Regions from separate parts of the Streptomyces sp. NPDC006602 genome, predicted to be linked through region 1. Evidence: riboswitches for the same ligand, from Rfam matches in the RefSeq annotation. Region 1 holds a riboswitch; each other region holds the start of a gene.

Region 1 (4,419 bases):
ACGCCCGGGAAGCGGAGCCTGCTGCCGGGCGCCCGCGTGGTGATCCACCAGCCCGCGCTGTCCGAGCCGGTTCAGGGGCAGGCGAGCGACCTGGCCATCCAGGCCGGCGAGTTGACGCGCGTGCGGACCCGCCTGGAGGAGATGCTCGTGCGGCACACCGGGCGCAGTCCGGAGCAGGTGAACACCGACATCGAGCGGGACAAGATCTTCACCGCGCAGGAGGCGCTGGAGTACGGGCTGGCGGACCGCGTCATCCCGAGCCGCAAGGGCTCGCGCCCCACTCGCGCCGAGGGGTGAGCCGTCGATGTTGCCCGACCTGCCACCGTTGCCGGCCCTGACGCGCGCCGAGGGCGAACTGATCGACCGTTACCTCGACGTGGTGGACCTGCTCGGCCGGATCAACCCGGCCCGCCACGGCGACACGTACCGCGGACTGCGGGCCGCGCAGGCGCTGGTCACCAAGGCGGCCGAGCTGCGGGACGCACTGGCGCTGATGCACCGTCGGGGCGAGACCGAGGTGCACGCCGACACGCTGGCGCGTGCGCTGCGCGTGCTGGACGGGGAGCGCCGCACGGCCCGCGTCACGCTGCCGCCGCCCACCGACAGTTGACGCACCCACAGCCGGTCCGGTCCGCCTCCTGATGGAGCGTCCGGACCGGCGCCGAAACGGACCAAACGGTGTACCACCTCTTGGCGTAGTCGCGCGTCCATTTTCAGGCCCGCTCAAGTTGCGCAACGCGCGTAGGCCCAGGGCGGAATGAGTCGTTCCGGTGCTGGTCGGGGGGCCCTCGGGCCCCTGGACGCCCTCTCGAACACGGGGGTGTCCACCCGAACGGGTGAGTGGTGAGTAACAACACAAACCATCGGTTCCGTTGGGATTTTCGGACATCCCTGAGCCAAGATCCCTGTCTGACGACAAGACCCCGTCACAACGGCGGGGCGATCCGGGCGGACGCCGAGTCCTGCCGCTGCCCGGATGACAGGTCGACAGAAGTGGATCGGCAGGAGTGGAGGACCCAAGCACGACGGGTCGCCGGAACGGTCACGCCATGACCGCGCCGAGCTGCCCTTGGGGTGAAGCCGCAGCAGCGGCCGGGCAACTTCGCCAGCCCGAATCCGACAGGTCATCCTTCACAGGCGGCTGACGAAGGGTTGCGCATGACTGCGCTCAATCGTGTCCCGTCGCTCATGGTCCGGGCCGGTACGGCCTCGGCCCTCACCCTCGCCGCGGTGGGCGGCTCCGTCGTGGTCCCGGGTGTCGCCTCCGACGCCGCGGCCGCCACGCCGGCGACGAAGGCACTTCAGATCGCCGCGTCCAAGAAGGGCTCCCCGTACAGGTACGGCGCCACCGGACCACGCCGGTTCGACTGCTCAGGGCTCACGCTGTACTCGTTCAAGAAGGCGGGCAAGAAGCTGCCTCGTACGGCGGCCCAGCAGTACAACAAGACGCACCACATCTCCTCGAAGAGCCGCAAGGCGGGAGACCTGGTGTTCTTCCACTCGGGGTCGAGCGTCTACCACGTCGGCATCTACGCCGGGAAGGGGAAGATCTGGCACGCCCCGAAGACCGGGGACGTGGTGCGACTGCAGAAGCTCTGGACCAAGAGCGTCTGGTACGGCCGGGTCAAGTGACCCACCCACCCTCGGGGGCGGCGGCGACCTGACCCGCCGCCGTCCCCTGTTGGGGCCCCGCGGGACGCGTGACACGGGCTGAGATGGTTACTCGTTCATCCATGGCCGACCACCGTCCCTGCACCGCACGCAACGAGACCCCGCTGGAGCGCGCCGACCGCAATTTCGGCGAACTGCTCCAGGAACTGCGCGTCACCCAGACCGGGGTGCAGATCCTCTTCGCGTTCCTGCTGACCCTCGCCTTCACGCCGCGCTTCCCGTCGCTCGACACGGTCCAGCGCACGACGTACGTCGTCACGCTGCTGCTGGCGGTCCTCGCGGCGGCGCTGTTCACCGCGCCCGCCGCCCTGCATCGCTCGCTCTTCCAGAAGGGCGCCAAGCCCCGCATAGTCCAGGTCTCCTCGCGGCTCGCCACCCTCGGCATGGGGGTGCTGGTGTTCGCGTTCACCGGGTCGGTGCTGCTCGTGGTGGACGTGACGACCGGCCGGGCCGGAGGGCTGGCCGCGGGCGGGGCGACCCTGCTGGTGTGCCTGGGCCTGTGGTGGCTGCTTCCCCGGCTGGTACGGCGGGCCGTACGGGCCGACGCGCACCGGACGGCCGTCAGGCCGCAGCCCACGGCGGTCCGAGGAGGAGTACCCCACCGAGACCTCTCGGCGCGCCGCCGGTGACCTCCTGACGCCCCTGGGGAGCACGCGGCCGGCGCCGTGAGCGCTACGGCTCCTGCTGGCCCGCCGCCGGCACCGGCTGGGCCGGCACCGTCCACGGCAGCTCGATGAAGACGGTCTTGCCCCCCTCGCGGGTGGGCCGGACTCTGAGCTTGCCGCCGCACTCCGCGGTCAGCCAGCGGATGATCACCATGCCGCGGCCGTTGTCCTGCTGGACGGCGGCGGGCAGTCGTTTCGGGAAGCGCGGGTGGCTGTCGGTGACACCGATGCGCAGGTGCTCGTCACGGTCGAGCGCGATGTCCACCGTGAAGGTGGGTGACTGCCCGAGGGTGTGCTGTACGGCGTTGGTGGCGAGTTCGGAGACGATGAGGCGGATGGTCTCGGCTACGTCCGTGTCCGCCGGCAGACCCCATTCCGCCAGAGCTGTGAGCACGTAGGAGCGGGCGGCGGAGACCGAGGCGGGAACGCTCGGCAGAGTGACGGATGATTCCAGGTGGTCTGCCATGACGACGTCGTCCCTTCCCCGCGGTACCGCAGTCCGACGCGAAGGCGGAGGTTCGAGTACGGTCCCGGACTGGTGCTTCGCGGCCAGAGTGCCATTACCGGGGCGGTCACGGGTGGCGATCCACCAAGATGTGCATATATCTGTCGCTCGAAGCGGTGAACTCTGCGACGGCAGACCGTATTTGGGTGCCTTGGTTGGAGTAAGGAGTAGCCCCATGCAGCACGGTCCCGCGGTGCGCCGCCGGAAGCTGGGCGCCGAACTGCGTGCGCTGCGCACCGGTGCGGGGCTCACGAGTGGTGAGGCGGCCCTGCTGGTGGGCTGGCACCAGTCGAAAGTGAGCCGGATCGAGACCGGCGCGAGCGGGGTGAAACCGGCCGATGTGCGGTTACTGCTCGACGCCTACGGGGTGCACGACTCCCAACTGCGCGAGCTGCTCCTGATGTTGGCGGGCTCCGGCGAGGGTGGCGGCCGCCACCACTGGTGGCAGGCGTACCGAGGTGTGCTGCCGCCGACCTACCGGGATTTCATCAGCCTGGAGTCGCAGGCCAGCGCGATGCGCACGCTGGAGACCTCGGTGGTGCCCGGCCTGCTGCAGACGGCGGAGTACGCCCGGGCGGTGACGAAGGCCGCGGTGGACGGGCTGGACGACGAGCGTCTCGACGCCCTGGTCGAAGTGCGCCTGGCCCGGCAGGACGTGCTGCGTTCGCATCCGCCGCTGGAGTTGAGCGCCGTTCTGGACGAGGCCGTGCTGCGGCGGGAGGTCGGCGGCCCCGACATCATGGCGCGGCAGCTGGCACGACTGGTCGAGGCGGTGCGGCTGCCCCAAGTGCGCCTGCAGGTACTGCCGTTCGCGGCCGGCGCGCACATCGGTGTCACCGGGCCTTTCGTTATCTTCTCATTTTCGCGCACATCTGATCTGGATGTGGTTGTTCTCGACCACTTGACGAGTAGCCTCTACCTCGAACGGAAAGAAGACCTCCAGGCTTACACCGAGGCCTTCAACGCCCTTCGGTTCCACGCCCTTTCGCCCGAGGACTCGTTGGACTACATCGCCGCTATAGGTGACGGCGCGTAAGGAGGCACCATGTCTGCCCTGCCTCGGCACGTACCTTCCAGTACCGATCTGCCCGGCCCGCGGTGGCTGCGCAGCAGTTACAGCACGGGAGCGAACAACTGCGTCGAGACCGCCCGGCTCGTGGCCGGACGCCCGGCCGGACTGCTCGCCGTGCGCGACTCGAAGAACCCGGCCGGACCCGCGCTGCTCTTCTCCCCCGAGAGCTGGGCGGGCTTCACGGCCGCGGTGCACCACATCTGACCGGTTCCGCCGTCGCGCGACGCACGGCCGTGGCACCCGCGAGAGAGCCTGAGGATGCGCGCCGTCCCGCGACTCACGGTCGCGTCTCGCCGATCACCCGTACAGCACGTTCGATCTGCCCGTCGGAGAGGTCCGCGCGGGCGGTCAGCCTCAGCCGGGAGACGCCGTCGGGCACGGAAGGAGGACGGAAGCAGCCCACGGCCAGCCCCTGCGCACGGCAGTCGGCCGCCCAGCGCACGGCCCCCTCCGGGGACGGTGCGCGCACGGAGACGACCGCGGCGTCCGGACGTACCGCCTCCAGA
Region 2 (4,419 bases), on a different contig from region 1:
GCCGGCGTCCTCGCGGTCGGCGGCTGGCACGACCCGTACCGTGACACGGTCCTGCGCCTCGTCGAGCACCTCCCGGCCGACCGGGTCCGTGGCCTGATCGGCCCCTGGTCCCACCAGTACCCCGATCACGGCCGGCCGCCCGGCCCGGCGATCGGCTTCCTCCAGGAGACCCTGCGCTGGTGGGACCACTGGCTGAAGGGGGTCGACTCCGGCGCGATGCGCGAGCCCCTGCTCCGTGCCTACGTCAGCGACTCCCATCCCCCGGCCACGGTCTACGACGCCCTGCCCGGCCGCTGGGTCGGCGAGCCGGCCTGGCCCTCCCCCAACGTCTCCCCGGTCTCGCACGTCCTTCAGGGCGCCCCTCTCCTCGTCCGCTCCCCGCAGCACACGGGCGTCGACGCCGGCCGCTTCCTCCCTCTCGGGAACGACACCGACCTGCCGCCCGACCAGCGGGAGGAGGACGCGCGGTCGGTGTCGTTCGAGTTCGAAGCCGACGAGGAGACCTGGGTGTTGGGGCGGCCGAAGGTACGACTCAGGCTGACCTCCGAGGTGCCGCGCGGCCAGGTGATCGCCCGGGTGTGTGACGTCGCCCCCGACGGCTCCTCGACCCTGGTCACCCGGGGTGTGCTGAACCTGTCGGCGCGGCAGGGTCCGGACCGGGTCGTGCCGTGGGAGCCGGGTACCACGCAGGACGTCGAGTTCGAGCTGAACGGCATCGGCCACGCCTTCCCGGCCGGCCACCGGGTCCGGCTCGCCGTCTCCTCCGCGTACTGGCCGTGGATCTGGCCGCAGCCCGACTCGGCGGCGGGCTTCACCCTGGACCCGGCGGGCTGCTTCCTCGAACTCCCGGTCAGGACAAGGGAATCCGACTCCGGCATCATCTTCGAGGAGCCCGAGCAGTCCGAGCCCCTCGCCATGACCCGCGGCGTGGCCGCTGACGGATGGAGCCCCGTCACGCTCGACGAACCCCGCCCCGAGCGGCTGGTCGTCCGCGATGTGGCCAAGGGCGAGTGGCGGCTGGAGGTGGATCCGCGATACGGCGGCACCCGGGTGTACCCCGACGGTCTGGAGTTCACCGAGGACACTCTGGAGACGTACACGATCAACGAGTCCGACCCCTTGTCGGCCCGGGCCCGCTCGGACTGGACGATCGTGCTGCACCGACCGGAGCTCCCCTGGCGGGCGACGGTCCGTACCCGGTCGGAGCTCGGCTGTGACGGGACGGACTTCCTCACGTCCAACGAGGTGATCTGCACGGACGGCGACGAGGTCGTTTTTCACCGGACGTGGGAGAAGCGGATCCCACGGACGGCCGGTTGACTATGAGTTGGGCTCATTGCCCGATTTGACACCCTTGCGAACACACGTGAGTTGGGTCACTCGCGCCGCCCTCCGGCCTCGCCGCCACAGGCTCACTCCTCGCCTTGCCCGGTGCGCCAGTTGAGTCTTGGCAACCGCAAAGGATCAAGCGCCCCATATGCCTCAGGTCAAGGTCAACAGGGTGATGTGTGAATCCGCCACTTGTTACGGACATGTGCTCTCGCATACGTTCCGGGCCTGTCGGGCGGACGCCTAATCCTGCCGCCGCCCAACAGGACACCCATCGACCAACACCGCACGGCAGGAGCGGGGGACCCAGGTAAGTCGCCGCACCGGAGATCACGCCGGTGCGGCTGGGGGTTAAGTCGCGCCGTCCCCACGGCACGGCCGGGCAGCTCCCGCCCGAACCCGACAGCTCACCTCGTAGGCGCCGGAGAGGAACAGCGCCATGGCCGCACGAGGCAAGCACCGTCGTACCCGAACCAGCCCGCTCACCCGAGGCGTCGTCACAGCCGGAACAGGCGTCGCCGCCCTCGCCCTCCCGGTCCTGGGCGCGACCACCGCGAGCGCCGCACAGCCGGCCAAGGCCCCCGCCGCCGCGCAGGCCGCCGCGCAGGTCAAGTCCATCACGTACACCGCGGTCAAGGGCGACACGCTCTACGGCATCGCGGACAAGTACGACACCCCCGGCGGCTGGCGACAGCTCTACAAGGACAACCGCAAGGCCGTCGGCGACAACCCGAGGCTGATCCACCCGGGTCTCGAGCTGACGGTCAGGACGGCGAAGAAGGCGAGCACGTCCCGCAAGACGGCCGACAAGGCCTCGACGTCCACCAAGAAGGCCGCCCAGTCCGTCGCCAAGGCCACCCAGGCCTCCGCCAAGACGTACGCGAACAACCTCGACGGCTGGATCCGCGAATCGCTGGACATCATGGCGCAGAAGGGCATCCCCGGCTCGTACGACGGCATCTACCGCAACGTCATGCGCGAGTCGTCCGGCAACCCGCTGGCCATCAACAACTGGGACTCCAACGCGGCGGCGGGCACCCCGTCCAAGGGCCTGCTCCAGACCATCGACCCGACCTTCCAGGCGTACCACGTGGACGGCACCTCGTGGGACCCCTACAACCCCGTCGCGAACATCACCGCCGCCTGCAACTACGCCGCCGCGCGCTACGGTTCGATCGACAACGTCTTCGGCGCGTACTGAGTCGTGTACTGAGGCGCGTACCGAGGAACAACGGGGAACAGTCTCTCGAGGACGACGGCGATGCCGTCGTCCTCGTTGGACAGGGTGATCTCGTCGGCCACGGACTTGAGTTCGGGGTGGGCGTTGGCCATGGCGACGCCGTGGTCGGCCCAGTCGAACATGGGGATGTCGTTGGGCATGTCCCCGAAGGCGATGGTGTGTTCGGGCCCGAGTCCCAGATGGTCGGCGGCGAGCGCGAGCCCCGTCGCCTTGGTGATGCCGCATGGCTGGAGTTCGACGGTCCCGGGTCCCGACATGGTGACCGTGGCGAGGGAACCCACCACGGAACGGGCCGTCGCCGCCAACTCGTCGTCGGACAGGTCGGGATGACGCAGCAGCACCTTGCTGATGGGCTCGCACCACAGGTCGTCGCGCCGCCCGACCCGTACGGCGGGCAGGGTCGGGTGCGGCATCAGATAGCCCGGCTCGATGAGCGTGAGCCCGTCGACGCCGTCCTGGTCGACGGCCGCGTACACCAGCCCGATCTCGGCCTCGATCTTGCCGAGGGCGGTCTCGGCCAGCTCCCGGTCCAGGGTGACCGACCACAGCAGCCGGTCCGCGCCGGCGTCGTACACCTGCGCCCCCTGCCCGCACACCGCGAGGCCGGTGCTGCCCAGGTCGTCGAGGAGCGGCCGCACTCTGGGCGCCGGGCGGCCGGTCACCACCAGATGCCGCGCCCCGGCCGCCGCCACCCGCGCGAGCGCGGCGAGCGACCGGTCGGACAGCGTGTCGTCGGCTCGCAGCAGCGTTCCGTCCAGGTCCGTGGCGATGAGTGAATATGCGGTGGGAGCGGCCATGATCAGAGAATACGGATGGAACGCCGCATCGACTCGACGGGAACCGGACGGCTGCAGCCTTCACATGCGTTGACGCCTGCTCCGGTTACGGCGGCCGGCACGCTCAGGCGGAGTCCCGTACGACCAGTTCCGTCGGGAGAATCACTCCCGCCGTGTCCTCCCCCGCGATCTGCGCGAGCAGCATGCGGACCATCTCGGCGCTGATGCGGTCGTAGGGCTGGCGCATGGTGGTGAGGGCCGGCGTGATGGCGGTGGCCGCGGCCGAGTCGTCGAAGCCGCCGACAGCGATGTCATCGGGAACCGAACGCCCGGCCTGGTGCAGGGAGTTGACGACACCCTGGGCCATGAGGTCGGAGGCGACGAACACCGCGTCCATGTCGGGGGCCTGCGCCAGCAGCCGCCGGGCGGCCTGCTCGCCGCCGGTGCGGCGGTAGTCGCCCTCCACCACCAGGGCCGGGTCGTAGGGCAGGCCCGCCTCGGCCAGCACATCGCGGTAGCCCGCCAGGCGGTCGGTGCCGCCCGGGGTGTCGAGCGGCCCGGTGATCATGCCGATGCGTCGGCGGCCGCCGACGAGGAGGTGGCGGACCATCTCCTGGGCACCGTCGCGGTCGTCGGCCGCCACGTAGCTCACCTTGGAGCCGAGGCCCATCGGCTTGCCGCAGGCCACCAACGGGATGCCGGCGTCGCGCAGTTCGGCGGCGACCGGGTCCCCGCTGTGGCTGGAGACCAGCAGCACGCCGTCGACGTGGCCCGAGGTGATGTACCGGGTCAGCCGGCGCCGGTCGTCGTCGCTCGCCGCCAGCATGAGCAGCAGCGGGATGTCGTGCTGCGCGAGGCGCTCGGTGCAGCCCCGCAGCAGTACGTTGAAGTTGGGGTCCTCGAAGAACTTCTCCTGCGGCTCGGTCAGCAGGAAGGCCACCGAGTCCGAACGTCCCGTACTGAGGCTGCGTGCATGCCGGTTGACCACGTACCCGGTCTTCCTGATGGCGGCCTCGACGGCCCGGCGGGCGGCCGGGGACACGTAGTGGCCGCCGTTCAGGAAGCGGGAGACGG
Region 3 (4,419 bases), on a different contig from region 1:
CAGCGCGTCCCGGGCCGAGTTGAGGTTCTCCGTCTGGCGCGCCGCCTGGTCCTGCAGGGTCGCCAGCCGGGTCTCGGCCGCCTCCGCCTTCTCCTTCGCGCCGTTGTACTTCTCGGTGGCGACCTCCGCCTCCTGGTACAGCTTGTCCACCTTCGCCTTGACCTGCGCCGGCGTGAGCTGGGGCTCGGCGTGTCCGGTCCCGTCGAAGCCGGTCGCGGTCGCCGCGCCGGCGAGGGCTATGGTCGCCGCCGTACGGGCCTTGGTGCCGCTGACCGAGCGTTGCCGGGGCTTGCGGTGCGCTGCCACGTGGACTGCACGTCCTTTCGTACGACCGCCTTGTGACCGCCTTGTCCGTACGAACGCCAAGCGGAGCGGACGTAAGGGCGCCCTGGGGCGGTCACGCGTCCGGCGGCGACCAGCACAGGGGAAAGCGGACCGCCGCCGGACCTTCTCGGCGGTGGTGGCCGACTGCCGCCCCTGGCCCGGGCGGCGGTGGGGAGCCGGTCACCTGATGGAGGACGCTAAACCCGACCGTGACGGTGGGGTAACGCGATGTGCGGAAGTTCTCCCAGCTGACCGACGGGTGACCGTATGTGACCGTGATCCGCGATCGGCCCCGTCTACTTCACGCAGAGCGATGACCGATGTGCCGAATCCGTACCCGCGAGGGCGGTTGGGTGCTATGGGGCGCATATGTGCAAGATTCGGTCAGCCCGGGAGGCGGGCGAGAGGTGCCCTTGGGAAGGGGCGGTGTCGGGTGGCGCATGAGGCCGTGATTAGGCTCCGGCCTCATGGACGTACTCATCCATCTCTTCGTCGGCCTGCACATCGTCGGCATCGCCTCGCTGCTCGGCGGCTTCCTCAACCAGATGAAGGCGATGGGCCAGGGCACCGCCCGCTTCGTCCCGGCGATGCTGCACGGCGCGCTGACGATGCTGGTCACCGGCGTGATCCTGGTCGGCCTCAACCAGGCCGACGACCAGTCCGTCAACAACATCAAGATCGGCGTGAAGCTGGCCCTGCTGATCGTGATCCTTGGTCTCGTCTACGTCCAGCGGGACGAGGAGGCGGTGGACAAGCGGCTGTTCGGGCTGGTCGGCGCGCTGACCACGGCGAACATCTTCATCGCGGTGCTGTGGACGTGATCGCGGACCTGATCGCGGACTGATCTCGGACGTGCCGGCGACGTAGGCCGCCGGCACCGCCTCCGAGCGTCGTGTCAGGCCGGCCGCACGACGCTGTAGATCGACGACTCGCCGTCGTAGTAGATGGACTCCTCGCGGACGTACGCGCCCGGCTTCGGGGCGTGGATCATCATGCCGTTGCCGATGTAGAGGCCGACGTGGCTGATGTCGTCGTAGAAGAAGACCAGGTCGCCGGGCTGGGCGGCGGAGAGGGAGACCGTGGTGCCGGCGTTGACCTGGTCGTAGGTGACGCGCGGGATGTCGACGCCGGCGGCCTTCCAGGCGGCCTGGGTGAGGCCGGAGCAGTCGTAGGACTCGGGGCCGGTGGCGCCCCAGACGTACGGCTTGCCGATCTGGGCGCGGGCGAAGGCGAGGGCCTTCTCGGCCTTGGTGGCGTACGAGGAGTCCGTGGTGGACGAGTCGGTGGCGGTGGAGGAGGAAGAGCCTGAGGTGCCGCTGCTCGCCTCCTGCTGAGCCGCCGCCTCCTCCTGGGCCTTCTGCTCCGCCGCCTGCTGCCGCGCCAGCTCGGCCGCCTTGGCCGCGGCCTCCTGCTGTTTCTTCTGCTCGATCGCCGCGAGCCGGGCCTTTTCCTCGGCGGTCAGCTGCGACAGCAGCGCGCGGGCGTCGGCCAGCTTCTTCTGGACGGTGGCCTTGGAGGTCTTCAGGTCGCTCTGCGACTCGGTGAGCTTCTGAAGGCTCTGGGTGGCCTCCTGGCGCTTCGCCATCGTCGCGGACTGCTCGGTGACGTAGTCGTCGACCGCGCCCTTCTGACGATTGGTCAGCCGGCCCATCAGCTGGGACTGGTCGAAGTAGTCCTGCGGGGAGTCCGCGAGCAGGAAGGTCGCCGTGTCGGGGGCGGACGCGCCGGTCCGGTACTGGGCGGCGGCGAAGGAACCAAGTTCCTCCCGCGCCTCGTTGAGCCTCTGGGTGCGCTGGGCGACGTCGTCCAGGAGGGTGTCGACGCGCTTGCGCTGCTTGACGGTGTTTTCCTGGGCCGCGTTGTACTTGTCGGTGGCCGACTCGGCCTGCCGGTACAGGTCGTCGACTTTCTTCTCGACTTCTTCAAGGCTCGGTTTGTCGTCGGTCGACGGGGCGGCATTGGCCGTCTGGGACAGGAGGGCCACGGAGGTGAGGGCGGCCGTGGCCAGGGCAGGGGTCCGGATGCCTGCTACGCGCGTACCCGAAGGACGCGACTTGCGGTGCGACGCCAAGGGAGGCGACTCCTTCCACGTTCCGCCTACCGAGTTAGCTGTCGGGTTCGGGCGGGTGGTTAGGAAGGTTTGCCCTACGGCCCTTCCCTCGAAGGGAGTGCGAGCCGATTCACCCCAAGGTCGGTGGGTCCCCGGCTCCGGGCGCACGGCGGCGCGTCGGACTCGGCGGAGGCCGTGCGGCCCGGCGACGTTCGCCGGTGGGTGTCGTACGGCCTGCCCGGCACGGTAGCCAACAGGTGTGGCCCCTGTGAAGGTTGATGTTCGATATGCCCGATACATTTTCGTGACCTTGGGTCAGGGCGTGGCTTCTTGTGGTCGATCCGGAGTGATCTGCCACGACTTGGGCGTATTTTCGCTGGAGTGGCGACGTCCGCCCGCTTCGGGGCGCTAGCTTCCACCCCGGCGCGGTCCGGTGCCGTGACTGGGTGAGAGAGGCACGGCCATGAGGAAGCGCAGGACACTCGTCGCCACGGGAATCGCGACAGGAGCAGCACTCGCCGCCACCGCGGGCATCGCACCCGCCAGTGCCGACGGGGGGCAGACCTCGGGCAAACCCGTCGTCCGGGTGATCGCGACCGGCCTCGACAACCCGCGACAGCTCTCCTACGACGACGGCCAGCTGTACGTCGCCGAGGTCGGCCAGGGCGGCAAGAAGTGCATCGGGGAGGGATCCGAGGGCGAGACGTGCGTCGGCCTCACCTCACGCGCGTGTGGACGGTCGCCCCCTGGACCGGCAAGATCCTCGGCTGGAAGTCCGGCTTCGGCTCCATCGGTGGCCTGGCCCTCAACGACAAGGGCGACCTGTACGTCAGCCAGCTCTTCGCCGGCCAGGTGACGAAGGTCTCGCACGGCAAACGTACGAGCGTGAAGGTGCCGTCCCGGCGGGCGTGGCCGTCGACCCGTACGACGGCAAGGTCTACGTCTCGGCCTGGTCGATCGCCGACCGTGACGGCACGGTCCTGGAGGGCAGGAAGACGCCGGGCGGCCAGCTCTGGAAGATCCTCGCCTTCTGAGCCTTCTGAGCCTTCTGAACCATCGGAACAGGCGAAGTTCTTGGGGCGGCGGCGGGGTGTCAGTGGGGCGTCCTAGACTCGGAGAGCGATGAGCAGCCTCTTTGATGACAGCTTCCTGGCGAACCTCCAGGCCCCTCGGGCCCACGAGGAAGAACCACCGCCGCCCGACGACGATCACGTACCGGAGCCGGTTCCGGACGATCTGTTCGGCGGGAAGTTCGACGCGCCGCCGGACCGATGGGGGTCCCCCCGCTCGAGCGGAGCCGAGAGTGGGGGAGGGTACTACCGCGACGGCGCCCCCCGTCCGGTGGTGGACCCGGCCGCGCTCCTGGACGGGCTGAACGAGAACCAGCGTGCCGCGGTCGTGCACCACGGCACCCCGCTGCTCATCGTGGCCGGCGCCGGCTCCGGCAAGACCCGCGTGCTCACCCACCGGATCGCGTACCTGCTGGGCGAGCGGAACGTGCATCCGGGCCAGATCCTCGCGATCACCTTCACCAACAAGGCCGCGGGCGAGATGAAGGAGCGCGTCGAGCAGCTCGTCGGCCCGCGAGCGAACGCCATGTGGGTGATGACGTTCCACAGCGCGTGCGTGCGAATTCTGCGCCGGGAGTCGAAGAAGCTCGGCTTCACCTCCTCGTTCTCGATCTACGACGCGGCCGACAGCAAGCGCCTGATGGCCCTGGTCTGCCGCGACCTGGACCTCGACCCCAAGCGCTTCCCGCCGAAGTCCTTCAGCGCCAAGATCTCGAACCTGAAGAACGAGCTGATCGACGAGGAGGACTTCGCCGCCCAGGCCACCGACGGCTTCGAGAAGACCCTCGCGCAGGCCTACGCCATGTACCAGTCGCGACTGCGCGAGGCAAACGCCCTCGACTTCGACGACCTGATCATGACGACCGTCAACCTCCTGCGCGCGTTCCCGGACGTGGCCGAGCACTACCGCCGCCGCTTCCGGCACGTCCTCGTGGACGAGTACCAGGACACCAACCACGCCCAGTACGCCCTGGT

What was found. Region 1 has a riboswitch for cyclic di-AMP ahead of ACFYO2_RS07975 (C40 family peptidase). Riboswitches for the same ligand answer to the same signal wherever they lie in the genome.
Region 2: another riboswitch for cyclic di-AMP. It lies ahead of ACFYO2_RS30755 (transglycosylase SLT domain-containing protein); the one in region 1 lies ahead of ACFYO2_RS07975 (C40 family peptidase).
Region 3: another riboswitch for cyclic di-AMP. It lies ahead of ACFYO2_RS11960 (NlpC/P60 family protein); the one in region 1 lies ahead of ACFYO2_RS07975 (C40 family peptidase).

What each region holds. Positions count from the first base shown of each region.
Region 1 covers NZ_JBIAHG010000002.1:722,384-726,802, forward strand. Annotated here, with positions in the region: gene ACFYO2_RS07965 (ATP-dependent Clp protease proteolytic subunit) at 1-297, shown strand, start outside; gene ACFYO2_RS07970 (hypothetical protein) at 305-610, shown strand; cyclic di-AMP (ydaO/yuaA leader) riboswitch at 954-1,155, shown strand; gene ACFYO2_RS07975 (C40 family peptidase) at 1,159-1,632, shown strand; gene ACFYO2_RS07980 (DUF6328 family protein) at 1,734-2,300, shown strand; gene ACFYO2_RS07985 (ATP-binding protein) at 2,344-2,802, opposite strand; gene ACFYO2_RS07990 (helix-turn-helix domain-containing protein) at 3,017-3,877, shown strand; gene ACFYO2_RS07995 (DUF397 domain-containing protein) at 3,887-4,117, shown strand; gene ACFYO2_RS08000 (8-amino-7-oxononanoate synthase) at 4,191-4,419, opposite strand, start outside.
Region 2 covers NZ_JBIAHG010000015.1:48,806-53,224, forward strand. Annotated here, with positions in the region: gene ACFYO2_RS30750 (CocE/NonD family hydrolase) at 1-1,320, shown strand, start outside; cyclic di-AMP (ydaO/yuaA leader) riboswitch at 1,602-1,763, shown strand; gene ACFYO2_RS30755 (transglycosylase SLT domain-containing protein) at 1,769-2,530, shown strand; gene ACFYO2_RS30760 (HAD family hydrolase) at 2,494-3,366, opposite strand; gene ACFYO2_RS30765 (LacI family DNA-binding transcriptional regulator) at 3,470-4,419, opposite strand, start outside.
Region 3 covers NZ_JBIAHG010000003.1:698,945-703,363, reverse strand. Annotated here, with positions in the region: gene ACFYO2_RS11970 (NlpC/P60 family protein) at 1-306, opposite strand, end outside; gene ACFYO2_RS11965 (hypothetical protein) at 792-1,145, shown strand; gene ACFYO2_RS11960 (NlpC/P60 family protein) at 1,220-2,395, opposite strand; cyclic di-AMP (ydaO/yuaA leader) riboswitch at 2,403-2,573, opposite strand; gene ACFYO2_RS11955 (hypothetical protein) at 3,283-3,408, shown strand; gene pcrA (DNA helicase PcrA) at 3,497-4,419, shown strand, end outside.